DNA from 2 places in the Nocardia sp. NBC_01327 genome. Region 2 is predicted to be linked to the other one. Evidence: riboswitches for the same ligand, from Rfam matches in the RefSeq annotation. Region 2 holds a riboswitch; the other holds the start of a gene.

The links. Region 2 has a riboswitch for S-adenosylmethionine ahead of OG326_RS41625 (ABC transporter substrate-binding protein). Riboswitches for the same ligand answer to the same signal wherever they lie in the genome.
Region 1: linked by a shared signal. The riboswitch ahead of OG326_RS03495 (amino acid ABC transporter permease) and the one ahead of OG326_RS41625 (ABC transporter substrate-binding protein) in region 2 are both predicted to bind S-adenosylmethionine.

Annotation. Positions count from the first base shown of each region.
Region 1 is NZ_CP108383.1:790,067-795,873, forward strand. Features, by position in the region: gene OG326_RS03480 (hypothetical protein) at 1-298, shown strand, start outside; gene OG326_RS03485 (hypothetical protein) at 477-1,181, shown strand; gene OG326_RS03490 (flavin reductase family protein) at 1,325-1,876, shown strand; SAM riboswitch class I at 1,948-2,040, shown strand; gene OG326_RS03495 (amino acid ABC transporter permease) at 2,051-2,929, shown strand; gene OG326_RS03500 (amino acid ABC transporter ATP-binding protein) at 2,926-3,690, shown strand; gene OG326_RS03505 (ABC transporter substrate-binding protein) at 3,715-4,695, shown strand; gene OG326_RS03510 (ABC transporter substrate-binding protein) at 4,811-5,807, shown strand, end outside.
Region 2 is NZ_CP108383.1:9,074,687-9,080,493, forward strand. Features, by position in the region: gene OG326_RS41615 (ABC transporter ATP-binding protein) at 1-712, opposite strand, end outside; gene OG326_RS41620 (ABC transporter permease) at 693-2,528, opposite strand; gene OG326_RS41625 (ABC transporter substrate-binding protein) at 2,536-3,687, opposite strand; SAM riboswitch class IV at 3,725-3,840, opposite strand; gene OG326_RS41630 (HAD family hydrolase) at 3,955-4,593, opposite strand; gene OG326_RS41635 (GNAT family N-acetyltransferase) at 4,683-5,519, shown strand; gene OG326_RS41640 (MarR family winged helix-turn-helix transcriptional regulator) at 5,676-5,807, opposite strand, start outside.

The sequences.
Region 1 (5,807 bases), 800 kb from region 2:
GGACACCATCTCCACCGGTGCCACCATCGGCACCCTGGTCGGTGGCGTCGGCGGCGCGGCTGTCGGCTGTGTCATCGGCGGCGTTGTCGGCGCCGGTGCCGCTGCCGCTGCCATCGTGGGCCTGTTCGGCCCGATCGTTCCGGCCGCCGTTCTCGGCTGCCTCGGTGGCATGGCCGCCATCGGCTTCCTGGGTACCCTCGCGGGCCAGTTGCTGGTGACCGCTCCGGTCGCGATTCTGGCTGCCGCGCAGTACTTCACGACCATCAACGCTCCCTTCAACGTGGCTCCCGCCAAGTAGCCACGCACGCTGCGGAGACGCAGAAATAGCTGCAGGGACACAGCCCCCGCCCGGACTCCGGACGGGGGCCGTCCTCGTGTCACGAGTTCGAATCAAGCCGGTTTTAAGGGTCCCGTTCACGAGGGTTTTGCTCGATGCTTGCCGACGCACTGCACAAAGTAGATGAGGGAAGCAGTACATGAAAATGAAGAAATTCGCCGCTATTGCGGCGCTGGTGACCGCTGCGCTGGGCGTGACCGCGGGAACTGTCAATGCTGCCCCCGAGTCTCCTTCGGGCGCCATCGATTACACCGCCACCACCACCGACACCAGCACGATCATCAAGACCGATGCGGGCTCGCTGGTCAATGAAGACGGTGTCTTCAAGATCAAGGCCGCCAACGGCACCACCGTCGCGGGCACCGACCTGAACTTCCGCGTGGACGATTTCCAGTTCCCGATCGCCGCGGAGATCAAGGACAATGTCGCCACTCTGACCCCGCAGTTCGACGTGGACCACGCCGTCTACAAGCCCGTCGACCTGCCGTTCCAGGACACCGCGCCCTGGAAGACCCCGTACGACCGTGAGCAGGCCGCCTGGAACCGCCTCAAGGACACCATCGCGACCGGCGCCACCATCGGCACCCTGGTCGGCGGCATCAGCGGCGCGGCCATCGGTTGCGTCATCGGTGGTGTTGTCGGCGCGGGCGCTGCCGCTGCCGCGATCGTGGGTCTCTTCGGCCCGATCGTTCCGGCCGCCGTCCTCGGCTGCCTCGGTGGCATGGCCGCCATCGGTTTCCTGGGCACCCTCGCGGGTCAGCTGCTGGTGACCGCCCCGGTCGCCATCCTGGCCGCGGTGCAGTACTTCACCACCATCAACGCGCCGTTCAACACGGCCAAGTAAACAGACACGCGATTCGGGGCGCGTCCGGCGCACCGAATTCAGGCGGACCCGCTCGACCACCATGGTCGGGCGGGTTCGCCCGTTTTGGGATCGTGGTGAATTCAAACCTGTTGGGGGAGTTGGCCCGGTGGTGGAGTGTGGTGATGGGCGAGCTGACCTCGATACACGGCGGCGGGGCCGCACTGACTTCTACCGATGGCGCTGACCTGCGAAAAACCTTCGCGCACTTCCCGAGTGGAGTGGTGGCGGTATGCGCGCAGATCGGCGGCGAGGCATACGGGATGGTGGTGAGCACCTTTGTCCCGGTATCCCTCGATCCACCGCTGGTATCCCTGTGCGTGCAGTACTCCTCGGAGACCTGGCCGCGCCTGGAGAAGGCCAGCCGGCTCGGATTGAGCCTGCTCGGCGGGCATCAGGAGGCGGCGGCCCGCAGTCTGAGCTCGCGGAAGGGCGATCGTTTCCGGGATGTGGATCTGCGCACCGGCAACGGCAATGCCGCCTTCATCGGGGGAGCCGCCGCGTGGTTGGAAGCGTCGATATACGAGCAGGTCGCGGCGGGTGATCACGCCGTGGTCCTGCTGCGTGTGCACCGGGTCAGCGCACATTCCGACGACGAGCCGCTCGTCTTCCACCGCAGTGGTTTTCGTGGATTGCATGATGCCGTGCCGCCGGGAATCAGCGAGGCCGCGAGCTGAGCGCCGTTCCTGTTTGAACTCACGCTGATCCGGACCGGCGACACTCGCTGCCCCGGCTCGTAGCGTCATCCTCACCATCCAGAGCGACCGAGAGACCTGGCTCGTAGACGTCGCAGCAACCCCCCGCCCGCGGGTGCGGGTGCTACCGCCGGGACCGATGGAGGACGAATCCATATGAGCACCCTGGCTGCGCGACCCGGATCCCGGGAGGCGACCGCAGCGGACGACAGCGAATTGACCGTCGGCCGGACCTGGCATCCGTGGCGCTGGGTGACCGGCGGCATCGCGCTGGTGCTGGTGGCACAGTTCGCGCACGGCCTGATCACCAATCCGGGCTGGGACTGGTCCACCTTCGCGCAGTACATCACCGCCTCGTCGGTGCTGGCGGCGCTGAAGGTGACACTGGAGCTGACCTTCTGGGGCACACTGCTCGGCTTCTTCATCGGGATCTGGCTGGCGATCGGCCGGTTGTCGAAAAACCCGGTGCTGCAGGTGATTTCCTGGACCTACATCTGGGCATTCCGTTCGATCCCGCTGATTGTGCAGTTGCTCTTCTGGTTCAATCTCGCCTATCTGTACAAGACTGTGTCGCTGGGCATTCCGTTCGGACCGGAGTTCCTGCACGCCGATACGAACAATGTGCTGAGCGGATTCACCGCCGCCGTCATAGGTTTGGCGCTGCATCAGGCGGCGTACTCCGCGGAAATCATTCGCGCGGGCATTATTTCGGTCGATCAGGGGCAGTGGGAGGCCGCGAAATCGCTCGGGCTCCCGTGGCGGCGCCAATTCTTCCAAGTGATCGTCCCGCAGGCGATGCGCGGCATTCTGCCGAATGCCGCCAATGAGGTGATCAGCCTTTTCAAGGGCACCTCCATCGTCTCGACCATGGCCATCGCCGAACTCTTCTATCAGGTGCAGGTGATCTTCGGCCGGAATGGCCGGGTGGTGCCGCTGCTGATGGTGGCGACGGTCTGGTACATCGTGCTGACCACGCTGCTGAATATCGCGCAGTACTACATCGAGCGGCACTTCGCGAAAGGCAGTGTGCGATGAGCGAGTACGCGGTCGAATTGCGCAGTGTAAGAAAGTCTTTCGGCACCCATCAGGTGCTGGGCGGGATCGATCTGACGGTGCGGCCCGGCGAGGTCACCGTGATTCTCGGCCCGTCCGGATCGGGCAAGTCCACGCTGTTGCGCACCATCAATCATCTGGAGAAGGTGGATGCCGGAACCGTCCGGGTCGGCGGTGAGCTGGTCGGTTACCGGCGGCGCGGCAATAAGCTGCACGAGCTGCCCGAGCGCGAGATTCTGCGCCAGCGGGCGCGTATCGGATTCGTCTTCCAGAACTTCAATCTGTTTCCGCACCTGACGGTTCGGGACAATGTGGCGCTCGCGCCCATCGGTGCGCTGCGGCGGCCGCGGGCCCAGGCTCGGGCCGAGGCGCTGGAGTGGCTGGACCGGGTCGGCCTGGCGGACAAGGCCGATGAGTATCCGCGCCGGCTCTCCGGCGGTCAGCAGCAGCGGGTCGCGATCGCCCGCGCCCTGGCGCTGCGCCCCGAGGTGGTGCTGTTCGACGAGCCCACCTCCGCATTGGATCCGCAGCTGGTCGGCGAGGTTCTCGATGTCATCCGGGAGCTGGCGCGCGGCGGTTCCACCCTGGTGATCGTCACCCATGAGCTCGGTTTCGCCCGCGAGGTCGCCGACACCGTGGTGCTGCTGGAGGCCGGGCAGATCGTCGAACAGGGACCGCCCTGTCAGGTTTTCGACGCCCCGGCGCATTCGCGCACCAAAGCCTTTCTCGCGCACGCGCTCTGACGCGTCCCTCCCCTGAGGATCCTCATGTCTCTGTCCAGCCGTCGCAGACGGATCAGCACCGCTCTCGCCGTCGCCATCCTCGGTCTCTTCGTCGGCGGCTGCGGCAGCGGCGACGGCGGTTCCGACAGCGTGCGCACGGTGAACGGGCAGGTCTACGACCTGTCGCCGGAGCAGGCCACCCGGGTGCACGCCGACAAGGTGGATGCCATTGCCGCACTGGTACCGCAGGCCATTCGCGACCGCGGCACGCTGATCGTGACCGGCGCCGCCACCTCCGCCCCGCCGCTGCGCTTCCACGCCACCGACGATCGCACCATCGTCGGCTCCGAGGTCGACTTCGCGACACTGTTCGCCGACATTCTCGGGCTGAAAGTCGATCTGCGCGCGGCGGATTGGACGCAGAACTTCGTGAAGGTCGACTCCGGTGAGGTGGACGCCTTCATCTCCAATGTCACCGTCACCGAGGAGCGCAAGGAGAAGTACGACTTCGCCACCTACCGCCTCGACAATCTCGCGCTGGAGGTGCCCAACGGCGCGAACTGGACCTACACCGATCGGAAGTCGCTGGCGGGCAAGAAGATCGGCGTGCAGTCCGGCACCAATCAGGAGCAGGTGCTGGTGTCCTGGAACGAGGCGAATATCGCCGCGGGCCTGCCCAAGATCGATATCACCTACTACCAGCAGTCCACCGACTACTACCTGGCGCTCGCCTCCGGCCGCCTGGACGGCCTGCTCGGCCCCAATCCGGCAGCGCAGTACCACTCCGCCACCGCCGGCCAGACCAAGGTGGTCGCCACCTTCTCCGGCGCGGGCGACGCCCTGCAGGCCGAGATCGGTGTGCTCACCCGTAAGGACAACGGCCTGGTGGGCGCGTTCCAGAAGGCCGTGCAGTACGCCATCGACCACGGCACGTACCAGAAGGTCATCGACCGCTGGGGCCTGAAGAGCGAAGTGGTCCAGCAGTCCCGCATCAATCCCCCCGGCCTGCCGAAGCCGAAGCCATGACCTCCCGCCCCGATCCACTGCCAGTGCGCGCACCCATACTGCGCCTTCATATTCCGAGCCGTCCGCTCGGCGACCATCGCTACCCCTCCGGAGAACCTCAGTGCTGAAGTCCCCAATGATGCGCCCGCTAGCCCTGGCCGGCGCTGTAGCCGCCACCCTCAGCCTCGCGGCGTGTGGGGGATCGGACAGCAGTGCGGGCGGTGCGCCCTCGGGCCCGCCGCAGGCCGGCGGCACCCTGCGCTACGGCCTGTCGCTGGCCCCGACCTGCTCCGATCCGGCGCAGTCGGCCACCAACCAGACCATCTATGTGGACCGGCAGGTGGTGGATTCGCTGGTCGATCAGGATCCGGCCACCGGTCAGATCAAGCCGTGGCTGGCCGATACCTGGTTCGTCAGCGCGGACGCCAAATCCTTCAGCTTCCATCTGAAGGACGGCATCACCTTCAGTGACGGCACGCCGCTCACGGCGGATTCGGTGCGCAAGAACTTCGATTCCATTGTCGCCCTGGGTGGTGCGAAGGCCCCGCTGGGCGCCAGCTACCTCGCCGGGTACGCGGGCAGCACGGTGGTGGATCCGCAAACGGTCCGGGTGAACTTCGATACGCCGAATGCGCAGTTCCTGCAGGCGACGTCGACCCCGCAGCTGGGCATCCAGTCCGATGCCACGGTGGCGAAGTCGGCGGACGATCGCTGCCTCGGCGCCAATATCGGTTCCGGCCCGTTCACCTACGCCGATTGGAAGCAGAACGCCTCGGCCACGCTCGCCAAGCGCACCGGATACACCTGGGGTTCAGCGGTTTTCGCGAACACGGGCGAGGCTTACCTGGACAAGATCGTCTTCACCGTCGTCCCGGAAGCCGGGGTGCGCACCGGAAGTCTCGCCTCCGGACAGCTCGACGCCATCAGTGACGCACTGCCGCAGGATGTTTCGCAGATCGAAGGCGGCGGCGGCCGAGTGCAGTTCACCGTCAACCCGGGCGTCTCGTTCGGCTTGCAGGCCAATGTGACGCGCGGCGCGCTGCGTGATCCGGCGGTGCGGGCGGCACTGCTGACCGCCATCAACCGCAAGGAGCTGGTGGACACCGTCCTCGGCCCGCAGTTCAAGCCGGCGA
Region 2 (5,807 bases):
TGTGTTCGACCAGCAGCACGGTCTGTCCCTGCGCCTTCAATTCGGCCAATTGCCTGCCGATTTCGGCGGTCTCGGTCTGGTTCATGCCTGCGGCCGGCTCATCGAGCAGCAGCAGATCGGGTTCCAGCGCCAGCGCCCGTGCGATTTCGGTGCGGCGGCGGTTGGCATAGGACAGCGTGTACGCGGCATTGTCGGCACGCGGGCCGAGCCGCTCCTGGAACCGCGCCAGCTGGGCGTCGATCCTGGCGGCGGACTCCTTGCGCTCGGCCCGCACGGACGGTGTGGGCACCAGTGCGACGAAGAGTTCCGCCAGCAGAGATATCCAGCGCAGCAATGGGATTCCCGCCAGCGAGCGCAGCGGGCGGGAGGCGCGCAGGGTGGTCTGCAAGCCGACATCCACATTCTCGCGAACGGTCATATTGCCGAACACCCGCCCGTTCTGAAACGTGCGAGCAATGCCCGCGGCGGCCGCAGCCTCCGGCTTTCCGGGGCGAATTCTTTTGCCCCGCACCAGAATATCACCACTGTCTGGCTTCAATACTCCGGAGATGAGATTGACCGTCGTCGACTTACCGGACCCGTTGGGCCCGATAATCGAGACGAATTCCCCTGGCGCAATGGTGATATCGATACCATCCACGGCGCGCACCCCGCCGAACGCACGGCGCAATCCACGCACCGTGAGCGCCGGCTCAGGCTGTGACTCGGACACGTTCCCTCCTCACCAGAATTCCCTGCGGCCGGAAGCGCACGACCAGCAGCAGCACCAGCCCGTAGAGCACGATCCGCAGTTCGGGCGCGAGTCGCAGGGCCTCCGGCGCACCGATCAACACCACGGCCCCGAGAACGGCCCCGTACGGCGAGGCGGTGCCACCGAGCACCAGAATCGTCACCACCAGCAGCGACATCGGCAGATTGAACACCGTCGGATCGATATACGAGTACTGGTGCGCCAGCAGCGAACCGCCGATCCCGGAGAAGAAGGCGGCGATCGCGAAGGCCAGCGCCTTGTAATCGCGGACCGGCACCCCCGCCGAACGGGCGGCGACCTCGTCCGCGCCGATGGCCCGGATGGCGGTGCCCAATCGTGACCGCTGCATCCCGAGGATCACCGCCAGCGTGATCGCCAGCACCACCAGCTCCAACTGGAAAATCTGGGTGTGCGTGACGAATTCGAAGCCGAACAGCTCGGGCGGCGGAATTCCGAAAATGCCGTAGCTGCCGCGTGTCACCGATTCCCAATTGCGGATCAGCGCCACCGTGACGATGCCGATGCCCAGCGTGGCAATGGCGACATAGTGTCCGCCCAGCCGCCACAGCGGTGCGGCCAGCACCGAAGACACCACGGCCGCAACGATTCCCGCCGCGATGATGGCGGGCAGGAAGGCCCAGCCGTGCGATACCGTCAGCACCGCCGAGGTGTACGCGCCGATGGCGATCGGCCCCGCCTGCCCGATGGCCAACTGTCCCGCCGACCCGGCGACCAGCGTCATGGATACGGCGATGATCGCGTACGCCAGGATCTGCGTACCCACCGAGATGCCGTAATCGTTCGATACCGCCGGAATCACCAGCCCCGCAATGGCGAAGGCGATGAGCGCATGCCACCAGCGCACCCGCAGCAGCCTCCCGGAACCGAGGAAGGTCCCGGTCAGCGGCTCGGATTCGATTGCGGGCGGGCGGGCCAGCAGTCCGCCCGGCCGCAGCACCAGGAATACCACCAGCAGGCCGAAGGTGATCAGATCCCGGTACCCGTCCCCGAAGGTGTAGATGCCGAACGCCTCCACCAGCCCGAGCACGATACCGCCGAGCACCGCACCGGGAATCGAGCCGAGCCCGCCGATGGTCGCGGCGACGAAGCCGGTCATACCGACAATGCTGCCGCTGGTCGGCGAGATGTTCGAGTTGTAGAGGCCGACGAAGATGCCCGCCAGCCCACCCAGCCCGGAGGCGATGGCGAAGGCCAGCGACTGGATCCGCCCGACGCTGATGCCCATCTGCGCGGCCGCATCCGGATCCTGCGCGGTGGCCCGGATGGCCAGCCCGTACCGGCCGAAGCGCAGAAATGCCCACAGCCCCACCATGACCGAGATCGTGATGGCGAACATGACCACATCCGAGGTTCCGAACCGCACGCCGCCGACCCGGAAGTTATTGGTGGACAGCACTTCCGGGAATGGCCGTGTTTCCGGTCCGAAGATCAGCGCCACCACGTTCTCGATGATCAACCCCGCCGCCACGGTGGCGAGCAGCGCCGAAATGGCCGGCGCCCGCCGCAGCGGGCGCACCGCCAGCACATCGATACCCACCCCGACCAGCGCGGTCACGCCGACCACCACGATGATCGCCGCCCACAGCGGCGCCCCGTGCTGGGCGATCAGCCACCAGCCCAGCACCGAACCGAAGGCGAAGATCGCGCCGTGCGCGAAATTGATGACATTGGTGACCCCGAAGATCAGGGTGATGCCCACGGCAATGAGCGCATACGCATTGCCGTGGACCAGACCCGCGATAAGCGTGTCGAACATTGCCGCGCTACTTGCTACCGGTCGGCACGAATGCGCCGTTCTTCAAGAGCAATTCGATCGGCTTCACCCCGTCCGGCCGCCGCGTCTGCTGATTGAACGCGAACGAATCACCCAGGCCGATACCGCTGAAGTTCTTGACCTCGCGCAGACCCTTCAGCACGCCCTCGCGGGTGGCGCCGCCGGACTTGGCCGCCTGCACCAGCACATTGATCGCGTCATAGGCGTAGACGTTGAAGTCGCCCGGATCGGTGTTGTACTTCGCGCGGAACTTCGTCACGAAGTCCTGCACCTTCGGATTGGTATCGGACGGCGAGAAGACGCCGTTCACGATGTCTCCCTCGGCCGCCGCGCCCGCCAGTTGAATGAACTGCGGCGTGTTCTGGCCGCCGAAGAACTGGCCGTTGTATCCCACATCGCGCAACTGTTTGACCACGAGCGCACCATCCGGGCCATATCCCAGGTGCACAAACGCATCCGGGTTCGCATCGCGGCCCTTGATCAGCACCGGCCGGAAGTCCTGCGAATCGGGCAGGATCGACGAGGAGTAGGCGATCTCGATGCCCCGCTGCTGCGCGAACTGCTGGAAGTACTTGAAAGCCTCTTTACCCCAATCGGTTTCGAGGTAGACGACCGAGACCTTCTTCGCCTTCGACTGCACCCACTGGGTATTGCGATCCTGGAAGGTGTCCAAGGTGATCGAGGGGCTCCACGAATACTCGCCGCCCTTGGTGAATTCCGTCGACGAATTGGTGAAGCCGTACTGCACCAGCTTGCCCCGGTTGTACACCGGTGACGCGGCAATCGATGCGGGAGAGGAGAAGTCGCCCAATTCGGCGATGATCGAATTGTCACCGACGAACTTGGTCGCGATCGGCACCGTCTGCTTCGGGTCGGACTGCGAGTCCTCCCACTTCAGCGCCACCTTCTTACCATTGATGCCGCCGGCCGCATTGACCTGATCGATCGCCAGATCGAAGCCCTGCTGCCACAGCCGCCCGTACTCCGCCGAGGCCCCCGACTTCGGCCCCGACACACCGAAATACACGGTGTCGCCATTGCTGTCCGACGAATTGCCGCACGCCGACAACGACCCGGCCACCACGGCCGCGGACGCGATGCCCACCACTACCCGAAGCGACCGGGACCACTGCTTACTCATCTGATTCCTCTGTACTCACCCACACCACTGCCGGGCATGAGAGCGCTTGCGATGCCCGGCGGACACCACCTGGTCGTCACCCGGGGCACCCCACCGCTGTGCGAGGGTTGCCGATCAGCGAGCCGGGGCTCGAACATGCTGATACTCGTGACCGTGGGCGCAAATGTAGCGACGCGAGGATGGGCCGAGACACCCTTGGAATCAAGGTGATGTGAAGAATGGGACGAATCGCCTGTCGCGCAGGCGGTCTCGCCGCTGGTGTGGTGGCTAAACGGCCAGGTGAGAGGCCAACCAGGCCGGGAATGCGGTGAGATCGGCGAGCACCACATCCGCACCCGCGGCGGACAGTTCGGCGGCGGAATACGGACCGGTCGTCACCGCGACAGAGCAGGCATCGGCCACCTTCGCGGCGCGCACATCACCGAGATGATCGCCCACATAGATCGACGCACCGTGCTCGCGCAGCACCTCGCCCTTCTCCTCCGCCCACGCGCCGCCGACCAGATCATCGACGTCGAGACCGAGGTGATCCAGATGCAATTGCGCGTGCGGGCCGTTCTTGGCGGTGATCACCAGCACCCGCCCGCCGGCGGCGTGCACCGCGGCCAGCGCATCGACCACACCGGGCAGATGATCGCTCGGCTCCACCGCGAGTCCGGGATAGAACTGCCGGTACATGGCCACCACCTCCGGCACCCGCTCCTGCGGGAACCATTCGGCCGCCTCCACCGCCAGCGGCGGACCCAGCCGCGACACCACCAGCTCGGAATCGATCGGCACCCCGGTCTCGGCGGCCACCGCATCCCACACCGCGGCAATGCCGGGGCGGGAGTCGATCAGCGTCATATCCAGGTCGAACCCGACAACAAGTCCGTTCGGAACGGCGGTCGCACGATCAATGGCCACGCCCCGACCATACGGACACGCCGTTCTCCCCAAGAAACCGGTTGCGACCTCGAACTAGGCTGATCGGCATGGCAAATGATCGCGGATCCCTGTTCTGCAGCGTCGAGCTCGGCGCACGCATCGAACGGGTCGAGACGGAACTGATCGCCACCGGCGGCGCGGCGGCAAGCGCCCGCCTCGGCACCGAGGAGGGATTCGTCATCCCGATCGCGGGCGGTGTGGCCGCCTTCGCCGAGTACGGCTCCCCGCTCAACAAGGTGGCGGGCCTGGGGTTCGCGGGCGTTCCCGATGCGGAGGAACTCGAGGCGGTGGAAAAACAGTTCGAGGTGCGGGACACGCCCGTTCAGATCGAGCTGGCGCATCTCGGCGAACCCGCCCTCGGCGAACTCCTCACCGCGCGCGGATACCGGCTCGTGTCGTTCGAGAATGTTCTCGGCATCGCGCTGGACAGGGCGGCCGATGCCGCTCTCCCCGCGGATGTCGAGGTAAGGCACAGCGGCACAGGAGAATTCGATATCTGGCTCGATGTCATCGCCGACGGCTTCGCGCACCCCGATACCCAGGGCGTGGTCTCGCACGAGGAATTCCCGCGCGAAATCATCGCGAGCGCCATGCGCGATCTCACCGCGGCCGCCGGAGTACAGCGCTACGTCGCCGTGCACGAGGGCACGATCGCGGGCGGCGCGAGTATGCGAATGTCCCAGGGCATTGCCCAACTCACCGGAGCCGCAACACTTCCCGGCCATCGGCGGCGCGGCATTCAATCGGCGCTGCTGGCCGCCCGCCTGGCCGAGGCCACGGCGGCGGGCTGCGATATCGCCGTCATCACCACCCAGCCGGGATCCAAATCCCAGCAGAACGCCCAGCGCAGCGGCTTCGACCTGCTCTACACCCGCGCCATCCTCGTCAAGTCCGCCGCAGACTAGCCCAGCTGGCGCGCCGAAGTGGCTTAGCGTCTGGAGTCCGGAGTGGAGTACGTCAACGACCGGGCGAGGTAGCTCAGGGTCCGGAGTGGAGCAAGTCAGCGCCCGGCACCGAGTAGCTCGATGTCGAGGGTGGGGCAGCTCGAGGATCGGCGCGGTTCAGTCCGGAATTCGGTGCGCGGCAATCGGTTTCAACTGCTCCCGCAGCTGCTCACCGGCGGGTCCGAACATCTGCGCATCGGTATCGACGGCAATTTGCACGCCCTTGCCCACCAGTTCACGTCCAGCAGT